DNA from 2 places in the Stutzerimonas sp. VN223-3 genome. Region 1 is predicted to be linked to the other one. Evidence: predicted binding sites of a transcription regulator. Region 1 holds the regulator's gene; the other holds the start of a gene.

Region 1 (11,779 bases):
GAAAGCCTCGCGGCTCTGAAGCCTGCCTTCAATCCCAAGGGCGGCACTGTAACGGCGGGTACGTCCTCGCAGATCACCGATGGTGCGTCCTGCATGATCGTGATGTCGGCACAGCGGGCACAGGATCTGGGGATCCAGCCGATGGCCGTGATCCGCTCCATGGCGCTGGCCGGTGTCGATCCGGCGATCATGGGTTACGGCCCGGTGCCGGCCACCCAGAAGGCGCTCAAGCGTGCCGGTCTGACGATGGACGACATCGATTTCGTCGAGCTCAACGAGGCGTTCGCGGCTCAGGCGCTGCCTGTGTTGAAGGATCTTAAATTGCTCGACAAGATGGAGCAGAAGGTCAACCTGCACGGCGGTGCCATCGCGCTGGGCCATCCGTTCGGTTGCTCAGGCGCACGTATCTCCGGCACGCTGCTGAACGTGATGAAGCAGAACGGCGGTACCCTTGGCGTATCCACGATGTGCATCGGCCTGGGTCAAGGTATCACCACGGTGTTCGAACGCGTCTAAGCTGTTCGGGACAAGGAAGCCGGGGCCTCGTGCCCCGGTTTTCATTTTTATAGGTAGTTGTTTTTCCAGAGGCAGTGTCATGCAGGTTATGCCCGGTCGTTATCGTCACTATAAGGGACCCGAGTATCGGGTATATGCGGTCGCCAGACATTCCGAGACAGAAGAATCCGTGGTGTTCTATCAGGCGCTATACGGGGATTTCGGCCTTTGGGTACGCCCGCTTTCAATGTTCACCGAAACGGTAGAGGTCGACGGCGAAACGCTTCCCCGTTTCGCTCTGATTGAAGCCGAACCCAGCCGTTTTTAAGCGCTGTTTGGGCAAGCTGGCTTAACCCTTGCGCTTGACCTCAGCTCTACCGCCACTATATATAGCGGTGCTTTTCGGACAGAGTGAAAGCGACTCCATTCTGTTTCGGACGGTACAAAATCATCAGGCAGTGATGCTGCCAACGGATTTTGACCGTGGGTACGAAGGATTTTCCGGAGCATACGAGTGCTCTGTGCAGCTCTGGAACGTGCTGCTTCGCTTCTTTCTGGCAGCCTGCGCATCGCATACGACGTTACGCGCTGCCGATCAAATTTCTCAGTTCACCTCTCGATTCAGGAACTCTCCTCTCCATGGGTAAATCGCTGGTCATCGTGGAATCACCGGCCAAGGCCAAGACAATCAACAAGTATTTGGGCAACCAGTACGTGGTGAAGTCGAGTATCGGCCACATCCGCGACCTTCCTACCAGCGGTTCTGGTACTCGCGAGCCGGCCAAGCGTGGCAAGGCTGCGGCTGCCGAGGCACCTGCGCTCTCGCCCAAGGAAAAGGCCAAGCGCCAGTTGTTCACCCGTATGGGCGTCGATCCGGAACATGGCTGGAAAGCCAAGTATGAAATCCTGCCGGGCAAGGAAAAAGTGATCGACGAGCTGCGTCGACTGGCCAAGGAAGCCGACACCATCTATCTCGCGACCGACTTGGATAGAGAGGGGGAGGCGATCGCCTGGCACCTGCGCGAATCGATCGGCGGCGAAGACAGCCGCTACAAGCGCGTTGTGTTCAACGAGATCACCAAGAAAGCGATTCAGGAAGCGTTCTCCAAGCCGGGCGATCTCGATATCAATCGGGTCAACGCCCAACAGGCGCGGCGCTTTCTCGATCGCGTGGTGGGCTATATGGTCTCGCCATTGCTGTGGTCAAAGATCGCCCGCGGCCTTTCGGCCGGTCGGGTACAGTCGGTTGCCGTGAAACTGGTGGTCGAGCGCGAGCGTGAAATTCGTGCGTTCGTCCCGGAAGAGTATTGGGAAGTGCACGCCGATCTCGCCACGGCTGGCGATGCCAAGGTGCGATTCGAGGTTTCCCGCGAGAACGGCGAAGCCTTCAAGCCACTCAACGAAGCCCATGCCATGGCTGCGCTCGAGCAGCTCAAGGATTCGAGCTACAGCGTCACCAAGCGTGAAGACAAGCCAACCAGCAGCAAGCCTTCTGCACCGTTCATCACCTCGACCCTGCAGCAGGCGGCGAGCAACCGGCTCGGTTTCGGCGTGAAGAAGACCATGATGATGGCGCAGCGGCTTTACGAAGCGGGCTACATCACTTACATGCGTACCGACTCGACCAACCTATCGGCCGATGCGCTGGCCATGGTTCGCGGCTTCATCGAAGATGAGTTCGGCAATAAGTACCTGCCGGAGAAGCCTAACTTCTACTCCAGCAAGGAAGGCGCGCAGGAAGCGCACGAGGCGATTCGCCCTTCGGACGTCAACCTGCGCCCGACGCAGCTTTCCGGCATGGAGCGCGACGCAGAGCGTCTTTACGATCTGATCTGGCGCCAGTTCGTGGCCTGCCAGATGCCGCCGGCGCAGTACCTGTCCACCAGTGTGACCGTGACGGCAGGTAATTACGAGCTGCGTGCCAAGGGTCGCATTCTCAAGTTCGACGGTTACACCAAGGTCATGCCGCAGCAGAGCAAGAGCGGTGAAGACGACGTATTGCCGGATATGAACAAGGGCGACGGGATGAAGCTGATCAAGCTCGACCCAAGCCAGCATTTCACCAAGCCGCCGGCACGTTACTCCGAAGCAAGCCTGGTCAAGGAGATGGAAAAGCGCGGTATCGGTCGTCCGTCCACCTACGCGGCGATCATCTCGACGATCCAGGACCGTGGCTATGTTTCCCTGCATAACCGCCGGTTCTATTCGGAAAAGATGGGCGACATCGTTACCGAGCGCCTCTCGGAAAGCTTCAACAACCTGATGGACTATGGCTTCACCGCCGGGATGGAAGAGAATCTCGACGATGTCGCTCAGGGCGAGCGCGAGTGGAAGCACGTGCTCGACGAGTTCTATGGTGATTTTCGCAAGAAACTGGAAATCGCCGAATCCAGCGATACCGGCATGCGTGCCAACCAACCGACCCTGACCGATATTCCATGCAAGGTGTGTGGCCGGCCGATGATGATTCGTACGGCTTCCACCGGCGTGTTCCTTGGCTGCTCCGGTTACAGCCTACCGCCGAAAGAACGCTGCAAGTCGACGGTCAACCTGATACCGGGCGACGAGATTGCTGCCGACGATGAGGGCGAGTCCGAGTCACGTGTGTTGCTTGGCAAGCATCGCTGCCCGATCTGCAGCACGGCGATGGATGCCTATCTGCTGGACGAAACCCGCAAACTGCACATTTGCGGCAACAATCCCGACTGCACCGGTTACGAGATCGAGCAAGGCCAGTACCGCATCAAGGGCTACGAAGGCCCGAGTCTCGAGTGCGACAAGTGCGGCAGCGAGATGCAGCTCAAGACGGGCCGCTTCGGCAAGTTTTTTGGTTGCACCAATGCCGAGTGCAAGAACACACGCAAGTTGCTCAGAAGCGGCGAGGCGGCACCGCCGAAAATGGATGCGGTGAAGATGCCGGAACTCAAGTGCGAGAAGGTCGACGATACTTACGTGCTGCGCGACGGTGCATCGGGCCTGTTCCTGGCAGCCAGTCAGTTCCCAAAAAACCGCGAGACACGTGCGCCGCTGGTGCAGGAGCTCATTCCGCACAAGGATGAGATCGATCCGAAGTACTACTTCCTGCTCGATGCGCCAAAGAAAGATCCGGAAGGCCGCCCAGCCGTTATCCGCTTCAGCCGCAAGACCAAGGAGCAGTACGTGCAGACGGAGGTCAACGGTAAACCGACGGGCTGGAAGGCGTTCTTCGATGGCGGCAAGTGGAAGGTGGAAGACAAAAGCACCAAATAGGTTAAAAGCCGATAAGGGCGCTTGAGGCTGTGGGCTGGAAGGAAAGCAGCCGGCAGTCTCGATGTTCAGCTGGCGATTCCTGCACCTGCCACCATACTTTTGCTTTCCGGCTACCCGCTGATCTAATGGGAACGACCGCCATGGCTCACGAGCTGTACACCCGAACCAATCAGAAAATCTATTTTGCCGGGCTGGCGCTTGAGAACTGGCGACGGGCCGAGGAAAAAGGCGCGCTGAATGCCCCGGGACTGATCCAAGCCGAGCGCGAAGCCAGTCTGTTCCATCTGTACGGCGCGCTGCTGGGGCTATGCCACGAGATTGCCGGCTACTATCGCCTACTGGGTGCGAACGCGCCGCGCGCAGAATTACTGCTTTCGCGTTCGCAGAACTCATCGCCGAGTCCGGAACTGGCTGAGTTGATCGAGTTGGCCGAGCATTCCGAGACCTGGCTTGCGCGATTGCTGCAGGCCCATATGGCACTCTTCGAGCCACCTCGGGCGCCCGTCAAGGCGAAGACCGACCCAGCCATGCCGTTGATCGAGGCGGTCAGCGTGGGCGAGGAAGCGCCCGTACTGACACATGCCGAAGTGGAATCTTGGCGGCAGAACATGAAGGCCCTGGCGCTGCGTTTTCGGGAATCGCTTACCGAATGGTAAGCGCCTAAGCGAGAAAGCGTTTGGCTATTCGGTTCGGGCTGGAACCTTGTGCTTGACCCGCAGGACCAAGGCGATACCGCCCAGGATCGCGAGGCCGGCGATCAGTAGGCGTCCGGTCAGGGTTTCCCCCAAAAGCACACTACCAGCCAGCGCAGTGATAAGGGGCACGCTCAGTTGCACGCTCGCAGCCTGTATGGCTGCGAGGCCGGGCAACGCGGCGTACCAAATGGCATAGCCGATACCGGACATCAGCCCACCGGATAGGAGCGCATAGATCACACCGGCCGTATCCCACTCCAGCCAGGCCAACGCCAGCAGGCAAAGCACAGCCGCAATCGGTAGCGTGCGGATGAAGTTTCCAGCTGTCGCGGCCAACGGATCTGGTGTTCCTCTTCCCAAAAGCGAGTACGCGCCCCAGGCGATGCCCGACAGCACCATCAGCAACGAAGCCGATATAGGCGGTGTGCTCGTGCCGGGCAGAAGAAGCGCGACCAGTCCCCCTCCTGCCAAAAGCAGCCCAACCACTTGCAGGCGATGCAGCCGCTCCCCTCTGATTAGCCCCCAGGCAATCATGCTCAACTGCACTGCACCGAACAGTAGTAGCGCGCCGGCACCGGCATCGAGATGCAGGTAGGCGTACGAGAAGGCTGCCGCATAGACGAAGAGCGCCACGGCGCCGTACCAGCTGCCGGACTTCGCTGAAGATCCTTTACGCAGGAACAACAGCAGCCACAGCATCAGGGCTCCTGCCAGCAGGCGCAACGCGGTAAAGCTGGCAGGGTCGATCTGGCTGTCACGCAATGCAGCACGGCAAAGCAGTGAGTTGCCTGCGAAAGCAAGCATGGCCAATGCTGTCAGCAGCAACGTTCTGGCGGTCATTCGGCAGCTTCCTTGAAGCGAATGGCGCGGTCCCGATTGCTGTCCAGACCGCGATGAGACGCCATCCTACTGTGTAGTGGCGCTGTGGTGCATCTGCATACCGCCGCTCGTATCAAGCCAAGGGCTGTCTGCATTCTGGCCGGCTGGTACAATGCGCGCCTTTCACGGGGAGCAGACTCATGCCAACGTCTTTTCTGGAAATCGTCGAGCTACCCGATGGCAGCATTGTGCTGCGTCGCGCTGAGGACGAAGGTGTGCTGGCCACATTGGATTTCTCTGACGATGCCAAGGAGTTCCTGCAGGGGCAGCATGTCGAAATTGCCAAAGCAATGTTCAGCGTCGGTGTGCAGATGGCAGGGCGAGTATCGGAAGGGGAATTCGAGCGAGAAGAGGAGCCGCACGTGCTGCACTGATGCGAATCGCCTGGTTGCCATTGCGGCTGGGCGAGTTTTTTCGGCACTTCCATGTGCCGGATAGATCAGACGGTTCAGTTACCCATACGTACATTCAGGCTTTGCGCGTTGCCCTGATCGGCCGCAGCGCGCAGTTTCAGCCGGCTGGTCCTGTCGAGACGTCCCAACCAGGTAATCACTGTATGGCTGCAGCCTGACATCAGTGCCTTGCACGCCAATTCCAGTGCACCTTGGGTCTCGCGGGCCTGCAATAACAGGATACGGTCGCGGTTGAGCCCGGTTTCCCGTAGCCAGCTTTGCGACAACGATGCAGGCGGCGCGATCAGAGTCAGCCAGCGTGTGTCGGCCGCCTCACTGAGCTCGCGCAGGATCGGGGCGAGCAACAGACGGCAATGACCACCGCTGCCGCTCAAGGTCATTTCGCTCAGCCAATCGTCGGCGGGCTGCGGGGGGGCGCAGGCCATTTCTCCGAACGGCGTCAATCGATGGGCGATCAGCCCTTCGAATAAAGAAAGCTGCGGTGGTTTGCCTGCGGTGGGTTGGGGTTGATACTGCATGAACCTCTCCTTAGCGGCGAATCACGCCGACACTCAAGCCTTCGATAACCAATTCTTGTTGTTTGAGATCCACTTCGATGGGGGCAAACTCGGGGTTCTCAGCCAGCAGCCAGACCTTGTCGCCTTCGCGCTTGAAGCGCTTCACCGTTACCTCATCATCGATCCGAGCCACGACGACTTGGCCATTGCGTGCTTCACGCGTGGTATGTACGGCGAGCAAATCACCATCAAAAATGCCGATGTCCTTCATGCTCATACCACGCACACGCAACAGATAGTCGGCTTTGGGGTGGAAGAATGCTGGGTTGATCTGGCAGGACTCTTCGACGTTTTGCTGGGCAAGAATTGGCGCGCCGGCTGCTACTCGTCCAATGACGGGTAAACCGCTCTCTTCGGCGGCAGGTTCGAAGCCTGGAATACGTATCCCGCGCGAGGCGCCGGGCGTCATCTCGATAGCGCCTTTGTTGGCCAATGCCCTAAGGTGCTCCTCAGCTGCATTGGGCGATTTGAAACCCAGCTCCTGAGCGATCTCCGCACGCGTAGGCGGATAGCCGTTTTCTTCAAGGCATCGCTTGATGAGGGCGAGAATTTCCGACTGGCGAGGGGTCAGCTTGATCATGGTGGTCTCTGTTCTTTTATACAGTGACTGGGATTATATACAGTGCCTGATGCTTGGCAATCTTTGTTTGGTTGAGAGCTGCGCTGGCTTGGTGCAAGCTCTGGTTGCCTGCGGTTAGGCGCTCGGACACTTTCGTGGTTGACTTGGTGGTGAGTGAAACGTAAGTTTCAAACAAGTGTTTGTCAGTGGGAGGGGGCATGGCGCAGTCGGAAACAGTGGAGCGTATTCTTGATGCAGCGGAACAGCTGTTTGCTGAAAAAGGCTTCGCCGAGACTTCGCTTCGCCTGATCACCAGTAAAGCTGGGGTCAATCTGGCGGCAGTGAATTACCACTTCGGTTCGAAAAAGGCGCTTATCCAAGCAGTTTTCTCTCGTTTCCTTGGGCCATTCTGCGTGAGCCTTGAACGAGAACTGGACAAACGTGAAGCTAAACCCGACAGGAAAGACAGTCTCGAAGAGTTGCTGGAGATTCTGGTCGAGCAGGCGCTTGCAGTGAAGCCGCGCAGTGGCGATGATCTGTCGATTTTCATGCGCCTGCTGGGCCTGTCATTCAGTCAGAGTCAAGGTCACCTGCGCCGCTATCTTGAGGACATGTACGGCAAGGTGTTTCGTCGGTACATGCACCGAGTGCACGAGGCGGCGCCTTCGATTCCGCCCATCGAGCTGTTCTGGCGCGTGCATTTCATGCTCGGTGCCGCGGCGTTCAGCATGTCGGGCATCAAGGCGTTGCGAGCAATCGCTGAGAACGATTTTGGCGCCAGGACATCCATCGAGCAGGTCATGCGCATGATGGTTCCGTTTCTAGCTGCCGGCATGCGTGCCGATTCCGGTGTGGTGGACTCGAGCTTGGCTCAAGCCCATCCCATCGGTCGACGCAACGCTTTGGCGATGCCCGCCAAGGGTTGAGGTACACGGTCAGGGATCGATCAGCTAAGCTAGCCGCCCATGTCTGATCTCGATTTCCTTCATATCTCGATTGCCGACCAGATGCTCTACGGGTTTTCCGATGGCAGGCTGCGCGTCCGGCTGCCCGTGTCTACCGCTCGTAACGGTGTCGGCGAACTCAATGGTTCCGGTTGCACGCCACGTGGTCGCCACCAGGTACGTGCGCGTATCGGTGAAGGGCTACCGTCCGGGGCCGTTTTGCGTGGCCGGCGCTGGACCGGTGAAGTCTGGAATTCGGACCTGGGCGAGCGGTTTCCCGGGCGCGACTGGATTCTCACCCGAATCCTCTGGCTCAGCGGATGCGAGCCCGGACACAACCGGATGGGTGAGGTCGACACCTTTCGTCGTTATATCTATTTGCATGGCACGCCTGACTCAGAACCCATGGGCGTACCGCTTTCTCACGGCTGCATCAGGCTGCGCAATGCCGATTTGCTCGATCTTTTTCCTCTGGTGCCGGCCGGTTGTGCCGTCCATATAGGCGAAACGGCGTGTCCGGATTGGTCGAGCGCAGCGCTGAATTAAGGATCTGCTCATCATGCAAGGCTCATTGATGCTGGACATCGCCGGTACTTGGCTGACCGCCGAGGATCGCCAGTTGCTGCGCCAACCGGAGGTTGGCGGGCTGATTCTGTTCGCTCGCAATATCGAAAATCCTCGCCAGGTACAGGAGCTGTGTTGCGCTATTCGCGCCGTGCGGCCCGATGTTCTGTTGGCTGTCGATCAGGAAGGCGGGCGCGTCCAACGGCTGCGGCGCGATTTTGTTCGCTTGCCGGCGATGCGCGACTTCGCCTCGCGCGCCGATGCGTTGGAGTTGGCAGAAACCTGCGCCTGGGTGATGGCGACCGAAGTGCTGGCGGTTGGGCTGGATTTCAGCTTCGCGCCGGTGCTCGACCTGGATCACCAACGCAGCGCAGTGGTCGGGACCCGCGCGTTCGAGGCTGACCCGCAGCGTGCCACCGAACTTGCCGGAGCGTTCATCAAAGGCATGCGTAGCGCAGGGATGGCAGCCACCGGCAAGCACTTCCCTGGTCACGGCTGGGCCGAGGCTGATTCCCACGTGGCGATTCCGGTCGACGAGCGTAGTCTGGACGCGCTTCGTGTGCATGACCTGATTCCGTTTCAGCAGTTGGCTGGCGAGCTCGATGCGGTGATGCCTGCACATGTGATCTATCCGCAGGTCGACGACAAGCCGGCCGGCTTTTCACGGCATTGGCTGCAGGACATCTTGCGCAAGGAGCTGGGCTTCCGTGGGGTGATCTTCAGTGACGATCTGTCGATGGCTGGTGCGCATGTGGTAGGTGATGCCGCGAGCCGCATCGAAGCGGCACTAACGGCTGGCTGCGACATGGGCTTAGTGTGCAACGACCGTGGCGCTGCCGAGCTAGCCCTGTCGGCGCTGCAGCGTCTCGGTGTGCAGCCATCGCTCGCACTGGCGAAGATGCGCAGCCGTGCGGCGGGTTCGCTGGAGTACAAACAGGATCCTCGTTGGCGCGCATCGATCGCCACCCTCAAAGCAGCCGAACTGATCGCTTGACCAAGGAAACATGATGACTGTCCACGCCATTATTGGCGGCACCGGCCTGACCGAGTTGCCCGGTTTCACCCTACGTGAAGCTATATATATGGAAACCCCCTACGGTCCGCCGTCGGCCGATATTCTGCGCGGCGAGTATGCCGGCAAAGATGTGTTGTTTTTGGCCCGTCACGGACATCCGCACCGCATCCCGCCGCATCAGGTGAACTACCGCGCTAATCTATGGGCGCTAAAAAAAGCTGGGGCGCAGGCGGTGATCGCGGTGAACGCGGTCGGCGGCATTCATTCGGCGATGGGCTCTGGCCATCTGTGCGTACCGCATCAGCTCATCGACTATACCTATGGGCGCGAGCACACCTTCTTCGAGGGCGACATCGAGCATGTCACCCATGTCGATTTCAGCTACCCCTACGACGAAACGCTGCGCCAGCGCCTTATCGCTGGTTTGTCTGCCGAGGGTTATCTGTTCAGCAGCCATGGTGTCTATGGCTGTACTCAAGGGCCGAGGTTGGAGTCGGTTGCCGAAATCGCCAGGATGGAGCGCGATGGCTGCGATATCGTGGGTATGACGGGTATGCCCGAAGCGGTCCTCGCTCGGGAGCTGGAGCTGCCTTATGCCTGCCTGGCCCTAGTCGTCAATCCCGCCGCCGGAAAAACCACCGGCATCATTACCATGGCTGAAATCGAGGCGGCACTGGCGGAGGGGATTTTCAAGACGCGGGCAGTGTTGGCTCGCGCCCTCGCTGGTTAGCCGGGTGGTCCGCAGCTGGCCTAGGGGAGGGCAGCTGCGCCGGTAAGTGCCGCAATGGCTCCGTATGCCGCAACGGTGGTAGCAAAGACGTAGCGGCGGCGTGCTAGCTTCGCCAAAACAACCCATTGCAGCCAATCCGCCGCTTGCTACACTTGGCCGTCCTATGGAGTACCGGAATGCTTTGCCACGCACCTATAAGAAGAATATCGAGAGCAGTGGTTTTGCTGGGTCTGCTATCCAGTCTTGCCGGTTGCTCGACCTGGTTCAGCAGCGATTTCCAAGATCCTAGCGTCCAGCTCACCAAGGTCGAAATCATCAAGGCCAGGTTGCTCGAGCAGCAATTTATGCTGCGCTTTCGCATCGACAATCCCAATGAGCAAAGCCTGCCGGTTCGCGGGCTTATTTACACCGTCCACCTCAATGACATCGAACTGGCCAGCGGCGAATCCAGCGGCTGGGCGACTATTCCCGGTCATGGCTTCGAATACTATGAAGTGCCGGTACATACCAACCTCTGGCGGCACATGAAATACATCGTGCGATTGCTGGAGAAGCCTGACCGGCCTATTGCCTATCGTCTGGATGGTGAGCTGAAAACAGGCTTGTTGCTCGGTCGGGGCGTGCACATCTCCACCAATGGCGAGATAATCCCCGGCAACTTTATCCCAGAGTAGTAACGTCGATGAACCATGAAACCCATGTACACGGTCCCGATTGCAATCACGACCATGACCACGACCATCACGTCCATGGCCCGCATTGCAACCATAGCCATGACCCGGTTCGCAATCCGCTGAAAGATGTCGGCCGCAACGACCCTTGTCCGTGCGGCAGTCAAAAAAAATACAAGAAGTGCCACGGAGCCTGACCCGTCCATGACGCCGCTTGCCATGGCGCTGCTTATCATTGGCTTGCTGCTGATTGCAGCGTTGGCCGCATACGCCGTGCACCTATGGCGCAAGGTTTGGCGCAGGGAGCAACAACTTGCAGAGATGCAAGCGCAGCAGCACGTGGCGCTTGCGGCGGACTTGCGGGTGCTCGCCGGTAGCCTGCTCGACGAGCAGGTGCCGCTGATCGAAGGTGCGATCCGGATCAAGGTGCTGCTGGACAACTACGACGCCAACCTTGGGCAAGATCCTCGCTGCCAAGTGTTCCAAGTGCTTTTCGAGGCGACCGAGCAAGTGCCGACGCATGCCGCCTGGAAGGCTTTGGACAAGACCGAGCGTCGCCGCCACGAAGCCAACTTCAGTGCGCTCGAGTTGCAACACAAAGCGGAGGCGCGGCGGTCTGCTCGCTGGCTGCTCGACGAGGCCTTGCCAAAAAACCGCGAAGCCGCCTGAGCGCGGCGCCGTACCGCAGCACACCATCTATCCTGTCTATTTCCGCATTGCCCGCCCGCGAAGGAGCCGTTGATGTTTCTGCGTCTGCCGTTTGTTCTGGTTCGTCTGACCTTGGGCGCTACATTGGCGGCCGGGGGACTCAGCGGCTGTCAGGCCTATCTGGACAGTCGCTATAGCGACAGCCTGCCCCCTGCGCAAGGTGTCCAGGCGATCACCGGTTTGGACAAGAGCGTGAGCATCCGGCGCAATCCGTTGGGAATGCCATTGATCGAGACGGCCACTTTTCACGACGCGTTGTTCGGCTTGGGTTACGTGCATGCTACCGACCGTCTGAGCCAG
Region 2 (11,779 bases), on a different contig from region 1:
GCGGTAGGGAACAGGCAGAGTCGCCAGAGTGCACGCCCGCCTGTTCGATGTGCTGCATGATCGCACCGATCACCACATGCTCACCATCACACACCGCATCGATATCGACTTCGATAGCGCAATTGAGGAAATGGTCGAGCAACACTGGGCTGTCGTTGGAGACTTTGACCGCCTCACGCATATAACGACGCAGCTCTTCTTCCTGATAGACAATTTCCATCGCCCGGCCACCCAGCACGTACGAAGGGCGTACCACCAGCGGATAACCAATGACCTTGGACGCGGCCAAGGCTTCCTCTTCGCTACGCGCGGTGGCGTTCGGCGGCTGACGTAGATTAAGACGCTCAACCATTTGCTGGAAACGCTCGCGATCCTCGGCACGGTCAATGGAGTCAGGACTGGTGCCGATGATCGGCACGCCGGCCTCTTCTAGCGCACGAGCCAGTTTTAGCGGCGTCTGTCCGCCATATTGGACAATCACGCCCTTGGGCTGCTCGACACGGACGATTTCCAAAACGTCCTCCAGCGTGACCGGCTCGAAGTACAGGCGATCCGAGGTATCGTAATCGGTGGAGACGGTTTCCGGGTTGCAGTTGACCATGATGGTCTCGTAGCCATCATCGCGCATCGCCAGCGCCGCGTGCACGCAGCAATAGTCGAACTCGATGCCCTGGCCAATACGGTTGGGCCCACCACCAAGGATCATGATCTTGTCGCGACTCGACGGATTGGCTTCGCACTCTTCCTCGTAGGTCGAATACATGTAGGCCGTATCGGTCGCAAATTCAGCGGCGCAGGTGTCGACGCGTTTGTAGACCGGTAGCACCTTCAACTTGTGGCGATGAGCGCGCAGATTTTTTTCGGTGACGCCGAGCAGCTTGGCCAGGCGCGCATCGGAGAAGCCCTTGCGCTTGAGCTTGTACATCACATCGCGATCGATGCTGGACAGGCCCAAGGTCTTGATCCGCTCTTCTTCCTTGATCAGATCTTCGATCTGCACCAAAAACCATTCATCGATGCGCGTCAGGTCGAAGACTTCGGCGACAGATTTGCCGGCGCGGAAGGCATCAGCCACGTACCAGATACGATCCGCGCCTGGTACGGTGAGCTCGCGCTTGAGGGTGCTCTCGCTTTCTGGGTCGGCCAGATCGAGCTTAGGGTCGAAACCGGATACACCGACTTCCAGGCCACGCAGGGCTTTCTGCACCGACTCCTGGAAAGTCCGGCCGATGGCCATGACCTCACCGACAGACTTCATCTGAGTGGTCAGGCGGGCGTCAGCCTTCGGAAACTTCTCGAAAGCGAAGCGCGGAATTTTGGTGACGACGTAATCGATGGCAGGCTCGAAGGAGGCCGGGGTGCGCCCACCGGTGATGTCGTTCTGCAGCTCATCGAGGGTGTAACCCACGGCCAGCTTTGCTGCGATCTTGGCGATCGGAAAACCCGTGGCCTTGGAAGCCAGAGCCGAGGAACGCGAAACGCGCGGATTCATCTCGATCACGACCATGCGGCCGGTGTTCGGGCAGATACCGAACTGCACGTTGGAACCGCCAGTTTCCACGCCGATCTCGCGCAGTACCGCCAACGAGGCGTTACGCAGGATCTGATATTCCTTGTCGGTGAGGGTTTGCGCCGGAGCCACAGTGATGGAGTCACCGGTGTGTACGCCCATCGGGTCGAAGTTCTCGATGGCGCAGACGATGATGCAGTTATCCTTCTTGTCGCGGACAACCTCCATCTCGTATTCCTTCCAGCCGATCAGCGACTCGTCGATCAGCAGTTCGCTGGTCGGCGACAGGTCGAGACCGCGGGCGCAGATCTCCTCGAACTCTTCGCGGTTGTAGGCGATGCCGCCACCGGTGCCACCCATGGTGAACGACGGGCGGATGATGCAAGGGAAGCCGACTTTGTCGAGCACACCGTAAGCTTCGTCCATGTTGTGTGCGATGCCGGAAACCGGGCACGCCAGGCCGATGTTCTTCATCGCCTTGTCGAAGCGCGAACGGTCTTCGGCCTTGTCGATGGTGTCGGCATTGGCGCCGATCATCTCGACGCCAAATTTCTCGAGTACGCCGTGCTTTTCCAGGTCCAGCGCGCAGTTCAGCGCGGTCTGGCCGCCCATGGTCGGCAGCAGCGCATCCGGGCGCTCCTTCTCGATGATCTTCGCGACGGTGGCCCACTTGATCGGCTCAATGTAAGTCGCATCGGCCATGGCCGGGTCGGTCATGATGGTCGCCGGGTTGGAGTTGACCAAGATGACGCGGAAGCCTTCCTCACGCAGCGCCTTGCACGCCTGGGCACCGGAATAGTCGAACTCGCACGCCTGGCCGATAACGATCGGGCCGGCACCGAGGATCAGGATGCTTTTGATGTCTGTACGTTTTGGCATTTTCTTACTCTCGAATCCTTGGGTCAGTCGGCAGGCTCAGCGGCGCTTGGCCATGGCTTCGATGAAACGGTCGAACAGCGGCGCGACGTCGTGCGGGCCCGGGCTGGCTTCGGGGTGCCCCTGAAAGCTGAAAGCGACCTTGTCGGTGCGCTCGATGCCTTGCAGGGTGCCGTCGAACAGCGACTTATGGGTCGCGCGCAGATTGCTCGGCAGGCTGGACTCTTCTACGGCGAAGCCATGGTTCTGGCTTGTGATCATCACTACGCCAGTGTCGAGGTCCTGTACCGGATGGTTGGCACCGTGGTGGCCGTTCGGCATTTTCACCGTCTTGGCACCGGACGCCAGGGCCAGCAACTGGTGGCCGAGGCAAATCCCGAACATCGGGATATCGGTTTCGAGCATTTCCTGGATTGCCTTGATCGCATAATCGCAGGGCTCAGGATCCCCTGGACCATTGGCGAGGAAAATGCCGTCCGGGTTCAAGGCTAGCGCATCGCTAGCGGTGGACTGGGCCGGAAGCACGGTGACACGGCAACCGCGCGCCACCAGCATGCGCAGGATGTTGTATTTCACGCCGTAGTCGAAGGCGACCACATGATAAGGCAGCTCGCTGGCGGGCACTTCGGCATGGCCATCGTCGCTCAGGCACCAGACGCTCGAACGCCACTCGTAGGGCTCCTTGACACTGACTTCCTTGGCCAGGTCCATGCCCTTGAGGCCAGGGAAGCTTCGCGCCAGCTCCAGCGCTTTTTCTTCGGTGGCGTCGTTGCCTGCCAGGATGCAGCCATCCTGGGCGCCCTTCTCGCGAAGGATACGAGTCAGACGGCGGGTATCGATACCGGCGATGGCAACGGTGCCGTTGGCCTTGAGGTAGTCCGGCAAGGACTGCTTGTCGCGCCAGTTGCTGGAAATCAGCGGCAGGTCGCGAATCACCAGGCCAGCCGCCCAGACTTTCCACGACTCGGCATCTTCCGGAGTCGTGCCGGTGTTGCCGACATGCGGGTAGGTCAGGGTGACGATCTGCTTGGCATAGGATGGATCGGTGAGGATTTCCTGATAGCCGGTCATGGCGGTGTTAAACACCACCTCACCAATGGTTTGCCCATCGGCGCCGATGGATTCGCCGCGAAAGATGCTGCCATCGGCAAGGGCCAGAATGGCTGGCGTAGGGGCTGGCTTAGTCAAGAGACCTCCCAAAGATCAAGGCTGAAGCAGGCGCAGATTGTAAAAAAGCGGGATGACGTGTGAAGGTCATCCCGCTTTTTGTTTGAGTCATTTCTGCGCAACTTTTAGTGGACACACTAAAACGGGAAGCTTACAGAAAACACCCTTTCGGGTCCAGCCGAAATCTGCCCAACGCGCCAGGCGGCACGTAGCTTCAGCGCAGCCCGAGCACATCCTGCATGTCATACAGACCTGCAGGCTGCTGCTCCAGCCACAGCGCCGCGCGGACAGCCCCCTTGGCGAAAGTCATGCGGCTGGAAGCCTTGTGCGTGATCTCGACCCGCTCGCCTTCGGCTGCGAATAGCACCGTATGATCCCCGACGACATCGCCGGCACGGACGGTAGCGAAGCCTATGGCATCCCGCTCGCGCGCCCCTGTTTGCCCCTCGCGGCCATATACCGCAACCTTCTGCAGATCGCGACCGAGCGCTTCGGCAACCACCTCACCCATGCGCAATGCTGTGCCGGACGGGGCGTCGACTTTATGCCGATGGTGTGCCTCGATGATCTCGATATCGACTTCGTCACCGAGGACTCGCGCAGCGGTGTCGAGCAACTTCAGGCAAAGGTTGACGCCCACGCTGAAGTTGGCAGCAAAAACGATGGGAATGTCCTTTGCCGCCGCGGCCAGCTTTTCCTTCTCTTCAACCGAGAAACCAGTCGTGCCGATCACCATGGCTTTGCCAGCACGCCGGCAGACTTCAAGATTTTTCAATGTCACCGAAGGGTGGGTGAAATCAATCAGCACGTCGAACTCCTCGACGACCTTTTCAACGCTTCCAATCAGCGGTACACCGATCCTGCCGATGGCCGCTAGCTCGCCTGCATCAGCGCCAACCAAGGTGCTGTCGGCCCGATCGATCGCGGCGGTCAATCCCGCGGCACCACCAGTCTGCTGTACGGCTTCGACCAGGGTTTTACCCATGCGCCCGGCGGCGCCCATTACTGCAATACGTCGCATCCAGTCAGCTCCAGGCTGCAGGCCTCAGGCCTCAGGCGAAAGCTCGAAGCCTATCGCCTGCAGCCTGCAGCCTTCTGTTTATAGATCGCCGAAAAAGCGCTTCATACCCTCGAACCAGCCGCTGGCCTTGGGCGAGTGGGAGCTGTCGCTTTGCAGCGTTTTGCGGAACTCGTCAAGCAGCTCGCGCTGACGCTTGCCTAGATTGACCGGAGTTTCCACCGCGACACGACACAGCAGATCACCTGCCGCACCACCACGGACAGGGGCAACGCCCTTACCGCGCAGGCGGAACTGCTTGCCGGTTTGGGTCCCCTCGGGGATCTTCAGCTTGACGCGACCATCCAGAGTCGGAACTTCCAGCTCGCCGCCCAAAGCTGCATCAGCGAAGCTGATCGGCACCTCGCAATACAGATGCTTGCCATCGCGCTGGAAAATCGGGTGCTCGCGTACGTTGACCACGACATACAGATCGCCCGCCGGACCACCCTGAGCACCTGCCTCGCCTTCGCCGGTCAGACGGATACGGTCGCCGGTGTCGACGCCCGATGGAACCTTGACCGAAAGCGTCTTCTGCTCTTCGACGCGCCCTTGGCCGTGACAGCTGCCACAAGGATCGGAAATCATCTTGCCGCTGCCATGGCAGCGCGGGCAGGTCTGCTGAACGGAGAAAAAGCCCTGCTGCATACGGACTTGGCCAATACCACCGCAGGTGGTACAGGTAACAGGACTGGTGCCCTTCTTGGCGCCGGAGCCATCGCAGGTCTTGCACTCGGCAAGCGTCGGCACACGGATGGTGACCGTGGTGCCGCGAACGGCCTCTTCCAGATCCAGTTCAAGCGTGTAGCGCAGGTCGCTACCGCGCTGGGCGCCACCACGTGAACTGCCGCGTCCGCCGGCAAAGAAATCGCTGAATACGTCACCGAAGATATCGGAGAAGTTGGCGTTGCCGTACGCGGCGCCCGCCCCTGCACCCATCTGCGGATCGACGCCGGCGTGACCGTACTGATCGTAGGCCTGGCGCTTGCTCGCATCGGACAACACTTCGTAAGCCTCGTTGGCTTCCTTGAACGCGTCTTCAGCCGCTTTATCTCCGGGATTACGGTCCGGATGGTGCTTCATCGCGAGGCGGCGATAAGCCTTTTTCAGCTCCGCCTCGCTGGCGCCGCGCTCGACACCCAGCACTTCGTAATAGTCACGTTTGGCCATAAATTTCCTGAACCTTCAAATTCGTACCCTCCAGACACGCCGACGCGGGAGCAAGCCCCCGCGCGGCGATCAAGCCCGTCGCGGCATCACCGCTTCGGGTTGGAGCTAAAGGCAGCAGCGACCAGGATGGCAGCCGCTGCGCCCTCTCCACTCATGGAGGTCATAAGCCGCGGCTTACTTGTTGTCCTTGACCTCTTCAAACTCGGCGTCGACCACATCGTCGCCGGATTGCGCGTTATTGCCAGCCTGCTCGCCCTCACCGCCCTGAGGCTGCTCGGCGTACATCTTCTGTGCCAGCGGCGTGGAGGCCTGGGAAACCGCAGCGATCTTGGCTTCGATCTCGGCTTTGTCGTCGCCCTTGATGGCTACTTCCAGCTCGCCGATAGCCTTCTCGATGCTGGCCTTGTCTTCCTCGGTCGCCTTGTCGCCGGCTTCGGTCAGCATTTTGCGGGTCGCATGGACCAGCTGATCGCCTTGGTTACGCGCAGTGACCAATTCTTCGAACTTGCGATCCTCCTCGGCGTTGGCCTCGGCGTCGCGCACCATCTGCTCGATTTCTTCCTCGGACAGACCCGAGTTAGCCTTGATCACGATGGACTGATGCTTGCCGGTGGCCTTGTCCTTGGCAGACACGTGCAGGATGCCGTTGGCGTCGATGTCGAACGTCACCTCAATCTGAGGCACGCCACGCGGAGCCGGCGGAATCTCGGCCAGATCGAAACGACCCAGCGACTTGTTCTGCCCAGCCTGCTTGCGCTCGCCCTGCAGCACGTGAATGGTCACGGCGCTCTGGTTGTCATCGGCAGTCGAGAACACCTGCGACTTCTTGGTCGGAATAGTGGTGTTCTTTTCAATCAGCGCGGTCATCACGCCACCCATGGTTTCGATACCCAAGGTCAGCGGGGACACGTCGAGCAGCAACACATCCTTAACGTCACCAGCCAGAACGGCGCCCTGAATGGCAGCACCCATGGCGACGGCTTCGTCCGGGTTGACGTCCTTGCGCGCTTCCTTGCCGAAGAACTCCGCGACCTTCTGCTGCACCAGCGGCATACGGGTCTGACCACCGACCAGGATCACGTCGTCGATCTTGGAAACGTCGATACCGGCATCCTTCATCGCCATGCGGCATGGCTCGATGGTGCGCTGCACAAGATCCTCGACCAGCGCTTCCAGCTTGGCACGAGAGATCTTCACGTTCAGGTGCTTCGGACCCGTCGCGTCCGCGGTGATGTACGGCAGGTTGACATCGGTCTGCTGGCTGGAGGACAGCTCGATCTTGGCCTTCTCGGCGGCTTCTTTCAGGCGCTGCATCGCCAGCGGGTCGCCCTTGAGGTTCATGCCGCTTTCTTTCTTGAACTCGTCGACGAGGTAGTCGATCAGGCGAATGTCGAAGTCCTCACCACCGAGGAAAGTGTCACCGTTGGTGGCCAACACTTCGAACTGGTGCTCGCCGTCGACTTCGGCGATCTCGATCACCGACACGTCGAAGGTACCGCCGCCCAGGTCATAGACGATCACGGTGTGGTCGCCCTTGGCCTTGTCCATGCCGTAGGCCAGCGCAGCCGCAGTCGGCTCGTTGATGATGCGCTTTACGTCCAGGCCGGCGATGCGTCCAGCGTCCTTGGTGGCCTGACGCTGGCTGTCGTTGAAGTAGGCAGGAACGGTAATTACCGCCTCGGTGACCGGCTCGCCGAGGTAGTCTTCGGCGGTCTTTTTCATCTTTTTCAGGATTTCCGCCGAAATCTGTGGCGGTGCCATCTTCTGGCCGCTCACTTCTACCCACGCGTCGCTATTGTCCGCCTTGACGATCTTGTACGGGACCATCTGGATATCTTTCTGCACGACTTCTTCGTCGAAACGACGACCGATCAGTCGCTTCACCGCGTACAGAGTGTTGTGTGGGTTGGTCACCGCCTGGCGCTTGGCCGACTGACCGACCAGGATTTCGCCATCATTGGCATACGCAACGATCGACGGGGTGGTGCGGCCGCCTTCGGCGTTCTCGATCACCTTAGCTTTGCCATTTTCCAGAATGGAGACGCAGGAGTTGGTCGTTCCCAGGTCGATACCGATAATCTTGCCCATATGCTTCTCTCCGAACTTGATTGATCCGCGCCTGATTACCGGCAGCGGGTAACACAAAAACGCTTGGCTACGAGATGGGGTTCAATAGCCGAAATTCAAGCCTTCTCATCAATCGAAGGCGGGGTTTCCGCTGGCGCCTTGCTGACTACGACCATTGCCGGACGCAGCAACCGACCGTTGAGCAGGTAGCCCTTCTGAAAAACCTTGAGCACGCTGCCAGGCTCGGCATGAGTGCTTTCTTCCATGGCCATGGCCTGGTGATGCTCAGGATTGAAGGGCTCGCCCTGCGGATCTAGCTGTGCCAGCTGATGGCGCGCCAGGGTATCGAGCAGCAACTTGAAGGTCAGCTCGACGCCTTCGCGCATCGGCTTGACTGCTTCGTCATCCGGACTCGACAGCTCGAGACCACGCTCGAGACTATCGGCAACGGCCAGCAGATCACCGGCAAATTTTTCCAGCGCGAACTTGTGCGCCTTTTCCACATCCTGCTCGGCGCGGCGGCGAATATTCTGCAGCTCGGCCGCAACCCGCAGGGACTGATCCTGCGCCGCCGCGAGTTGCTCTTCGAGTGACTGCACGCGGGCAGCCAGATCCTCGGCCACTTCGGCTTGCTCGGTCTCGTTCTCTTCAGGGGTCTGGTTGTCCAGGTTCTGCTCGTCGGCCATGCGATCCTCCTCATCAAGACTTCAGCGGGCGGTCAGCCCGCGCTTGTGCCGCTATATGGGGGCGACGAGCACGGCTTCAAGGGCTGGAGGCAGCTACAGGCTATCGACCGCGAGCAAGAGTTGCACCCGATCGTGGCTGAGAGTTCTTGCCGCCTGTAGTTTGCCGCTTGAAGCCTTCCCCAGAAGAACTGTATAAATAGCCAGTCATCTACGCGGGAGCCCTGCCATGCTGGTTCATCTGTCTGTTCATAACTACGCCATCGTCGAGCACCTCGACCTTGAGCTGAAGCGCGGCATGAGCGTGATCAGTGGCGAAACCGGCGCCGGCAAGTCGATCATGCTCGACGCACTCGGATTGACCCTTGGCGACCGCGCCGACAGCAGCGTGGTGCGCATCGGCGCGGATAAGGCCGACATTCTTGCCAGCTTCGATCTGGACGACATTCCCGACGCGCGGGCCTGGCTGGTGGAGCGCGACCTGGATAGCGACGGCCCATGCATTCTCCGCCGAGTAATTACTGCCGAAGGTCGCTCGCGCGGCTATATCAACGGCACGCCCTGTCCTCAGGGGGACCTTAAGGCGCTCGGTGAATTGCTGATCGATATTCACAGCCAGCACGAACACCAGTCGCTACTAAAGCTCGATACCCATCGACGTCTGCTCGACGAATATAGCGGCAGCCAAGACTTGGCGCGCCAGGTTCAGTTGGCTGCACAACGCTGGCGCCAGACCCGGCAGACCTTAGAGCGCCTGAGTAACAGCAGCGATGAGCAGCGCGCTCGCCATCAATTGCTGAGCTATCAGCTGGAAGAACTGGAAACCCTCGCCCTTGGTGAGGACGAGCTGGAACATCTGGAGCAGGAGCACAAGAACCTTGCCAACGCCGAGCACCTGCTCGGCGCCTGCCGCCAAGTGATCGACCTATGCAGCGAGAGCGATGCGGGAAACGTATTGTCAGCGCTGACATCGAGTCTGCAACGCCTCACCGCATTTCAGAATCAACCGGGTGCACTCGGCGAAGCAGTCAACCTGCTCTCCAGCGCACAGATCCAAGTGGAAGAAGCGGTCGGCGAGCTGAACCGATTCCTTGACCATTTCGATTCCGATCCGCAGCGCCAGCAGGCGCTGGAAGAACGGCTGGATAGCATCTATACCTTGGCGCGCAAGCACCGGGTGCAACCGCTGGAACTATCAGCCTTACAACAACGGTTGTTCGAGGAGATGGAAAGCCTGAACGCCAATGATGACGCGCTGGAGCAACTCGGCGAAGAGCTTGCTGCATATGAGCGACATTATCGGGAAAAGGCTGGAGAGCTGAGCGCTACCCGCCAACAAGCCGCAGAAACACTGGCGAGAGCGGTCGAAGCGGAGATTCAGCGATTGGGCATGCCGGGCGGCAAGTTTAACGTCGTGCTGAAGCCCAGCACAGAAGGCGACCTTATGCCACACGGACTGGAACAGGTGGAGTTTCTCGTCAGCGCCAACCCAGGGCAGCCACTTCGACCACTGGCTAAGGTCGCCTCTGGTGGCGAACTGTCGCGCATCAGCCTTGCAATCCAGGTAATCACCGCTCAGACCTCGCGGATCCCAACACTGGTGTTCGACGAAGTGGACGTCGGCATTGGTGGCCCCACCGCCGAAGTGGTCGGTCAGTTGTTGCGCCGTCTGGGCGAGCGCGGACAAGTACTTACCGTTACTCACCTACCGCAAGTTGCGGCGCAAGGGCACCATCACCTATTCGTGCACAAGGCTCGCGGCAGCGACGAGACCCACACCGCTGTGGCAACGCTGGAAGATGGAGAACGAGTCGAGGAGATCGCGAGAATGCTTGGCGGAGTTGACTTGACCGAACAGGCGCTGGCCCACGCCCGACAGATGATCGGCTCAGTCCAGGCCTCTTAGCGGAAATGAAAAAGGCGACCCGCGGATCGCCTTTATTTTTTCTGCACCGACGCTCACTCAGCCTTTTTGCGCACGTAGAGCACCAGATTGTGATCGACCAGCTCATAACCGTGGCGCTTGACGATTTCTTTCTGCAGCTTTTCGATCTCGGAATCGAAAAACTCGATGACATCGCCACTGTCGACACAGACCATATGGTCGTGATGGCCACTGTCAGCAAGCTCGAACACCGCATGACCACCATCGAAATTATGCCGAACCACGAGGCCGGCGGCCTCGAATTGGGTCAACACTCGGTAGACAGTTGCCAGACCGACATCCTCGCCGGCCTCCATCAGCGCCTTGTAGACGTCTTCAGCGCTCATATGGCGCCGGTCAGTGGTATCCAGCATCTGCAGGATTTTGACCCGAGGGAGGGTCACTTTGAGGCCAGCTTTGCGTAGTTCGCTATTTTCAACCATGGTTGGCTTTCTCGCTGCTGCTGTTTCGCAGCCTCCTTCAATACGGGTATGATCCGGGTCTTTGCCCAGCCAAGATAGTGGAAGTCACCTACCGATGCAAAACACCAAGCTCATGCTGTCCAGTCTCACGCTTGTGGGCCTGTTCGCACTCGCCGGTTGTTCATTCCCCGGGGTTTACAAGGTCGACATTCAACAGGGCAATGTCGTTACACAGGACATGATAGACCAGTTACGCCCCGGAATGACCCGCTCGCAAGTACGGTTTATCATGGGCAACCCGCTGATCACCGACACCTTTCATGCCGACCGCTGGGATTACCTGTACAGCATCCAGCCGGGTGGCAGTCAGCGCCAGCAGGAAGGCGTAAGCCTCGTATTCAACGCCAACGACCAATTGGCAGGCCTGGCCGGCGACTTCAAGCCGGGCGTCAGCCGCGACGAGGCCATCCTCGGCACTGATCAGCCGGCCACCGAAACACCGGTTCGCACCGAGCCAGAGGCTACCGAACCCGGCTCACTGCTCGAGCAGATTCAGCGTGACGTCGACGCTGCCGAGCCGGTCCCGGTGCCAACTCCGGACAGTTTGGAAACAAACTGAGCGCGAGATAAAAGAAAGCCCGGCACCCCGGGCTTTCTCGCTTTCTGTTACCACAACCCTAAGCAGCCGATCCGCCGCGCGAATCGCCAGCCTTGTTCTGCGCCGCCTTCGCCGCGCGCTGCTTACGCACTTCCTTCGGATCGGCGATCAGCGGCCTATAGATTTCCACCCGCTCACCCTCTTCAAGCACACGTTCGTCCGGCTTGGGTACCGCCTTACCGAAAACACCAAGCGGTGCGGTTGCCAAATCAAGTCCCGGAAAGAAACCGTCCATTCCTGAAAGG

What was found. The regulator LexA, encoded in region 1, represses DNA repair genes until DNA is damaged. The targets are predictions, from matches to a motif close to CTGTNTNNNNANACAG.
Region 2: the regulator LexA is predicted to act here: its motif matches at 8,722-8,737, upstream of recN (DNA repair protein RecN).

What each region holds. Positions count from the first base shown of each region.
Region 1 is NZ_RBEC01000001.1:901,179-912,957, forward strand. It holds gene fadA (acetyl-CoA C-acyltransferase FadA) at 1-516, shown strand, start outside; gene D7241_RS04200 (DUF1653 domain-containing protein) at 596-823, shown strand; gene topA (type I DNA topoisomerase) at 1,135-3,744, shown strand; gene D7241_RS04210 (DUF6586 family protein) at 3,885-4,400, shown strand; gene D7241_RS04215 (DMT family transporter) at 4,425-5,279, opposite strand; gene D7241_RS04220 (hypothetical protein) at 5,459-5,692, shown strand; gene sulA (SOS-induced cell division inhibitor SulA) at 5,767-6,249, opposite strand; gene lexA (transcriptional repressor LexA) at 6,260-6,868, opposite strand; gene D7241_RS04235 (TetR/AcrR family transcriptional regulator) at 7,066-7,773, shown strand; gene D7241_RS04240 (L,D-transpeptidase family protein) at 7,813-8,337, shown strand; gene nagZ (beta-N-acetylhexosaminidase) at 8,351-9,349, shown strand; gene D7241_RS04250 (S-methyl-5'-thioinosine phosphorylase) at 9,363-10,100, shown strand; gene D7241_RS04255 (LEA type 2 family protein) at 10,277-10,774, shown strand; gene D7241_RS04260 (SEC-C metal-binding domain-containing protein) at 10,783-10,968, shown strand; gene D7241_RS04265 (DUF2489 domain-containing protein) at 10,976-11,440, shown strand; gene D7241_RS04270 (penicillin acylase family protein) at 11,513-11,779, shown strand, end outside.
Region 2 is NZ_RBEC01000003.1:811,205-822,983, forward strand. It holds gene carB (carbamoyl-phosphate synthase large subunit) at 1-2,389, opposite strand, end outside; gene carA (glutamine-hydrolyzing carbamoyl-phosphate synthase small subunit) at 2,426-3,574, opposite strand; gene dapB (4-hydroxy-tetrahydrodipicolinate reductase) at 3,768-4,574, opposite strand; gene dnaJ (molecular chaperone DnaJ) at 4,653-5,780, opposite strand; gene dnaK (molecular chaperone DnaK) at 5,955-7,868, opposite strand; gene grpE (nucleotide exchange factor GrpE) at 7,964-8,533, opposite strand; gene recN (DNA repair protein RecN) at 8,760-10,436, shown strand; gene fur (ferric iron uptake transcriptional regulator) at 10,490-10,897, opposite strand; gene D7241_RS19735 (outer membrane protein assembly factor BamE) at 10,992-11,495, shown strand; gene D7241_RS19740 (RnfH family protein) at 11,554-11,779, opposite strand, start outside.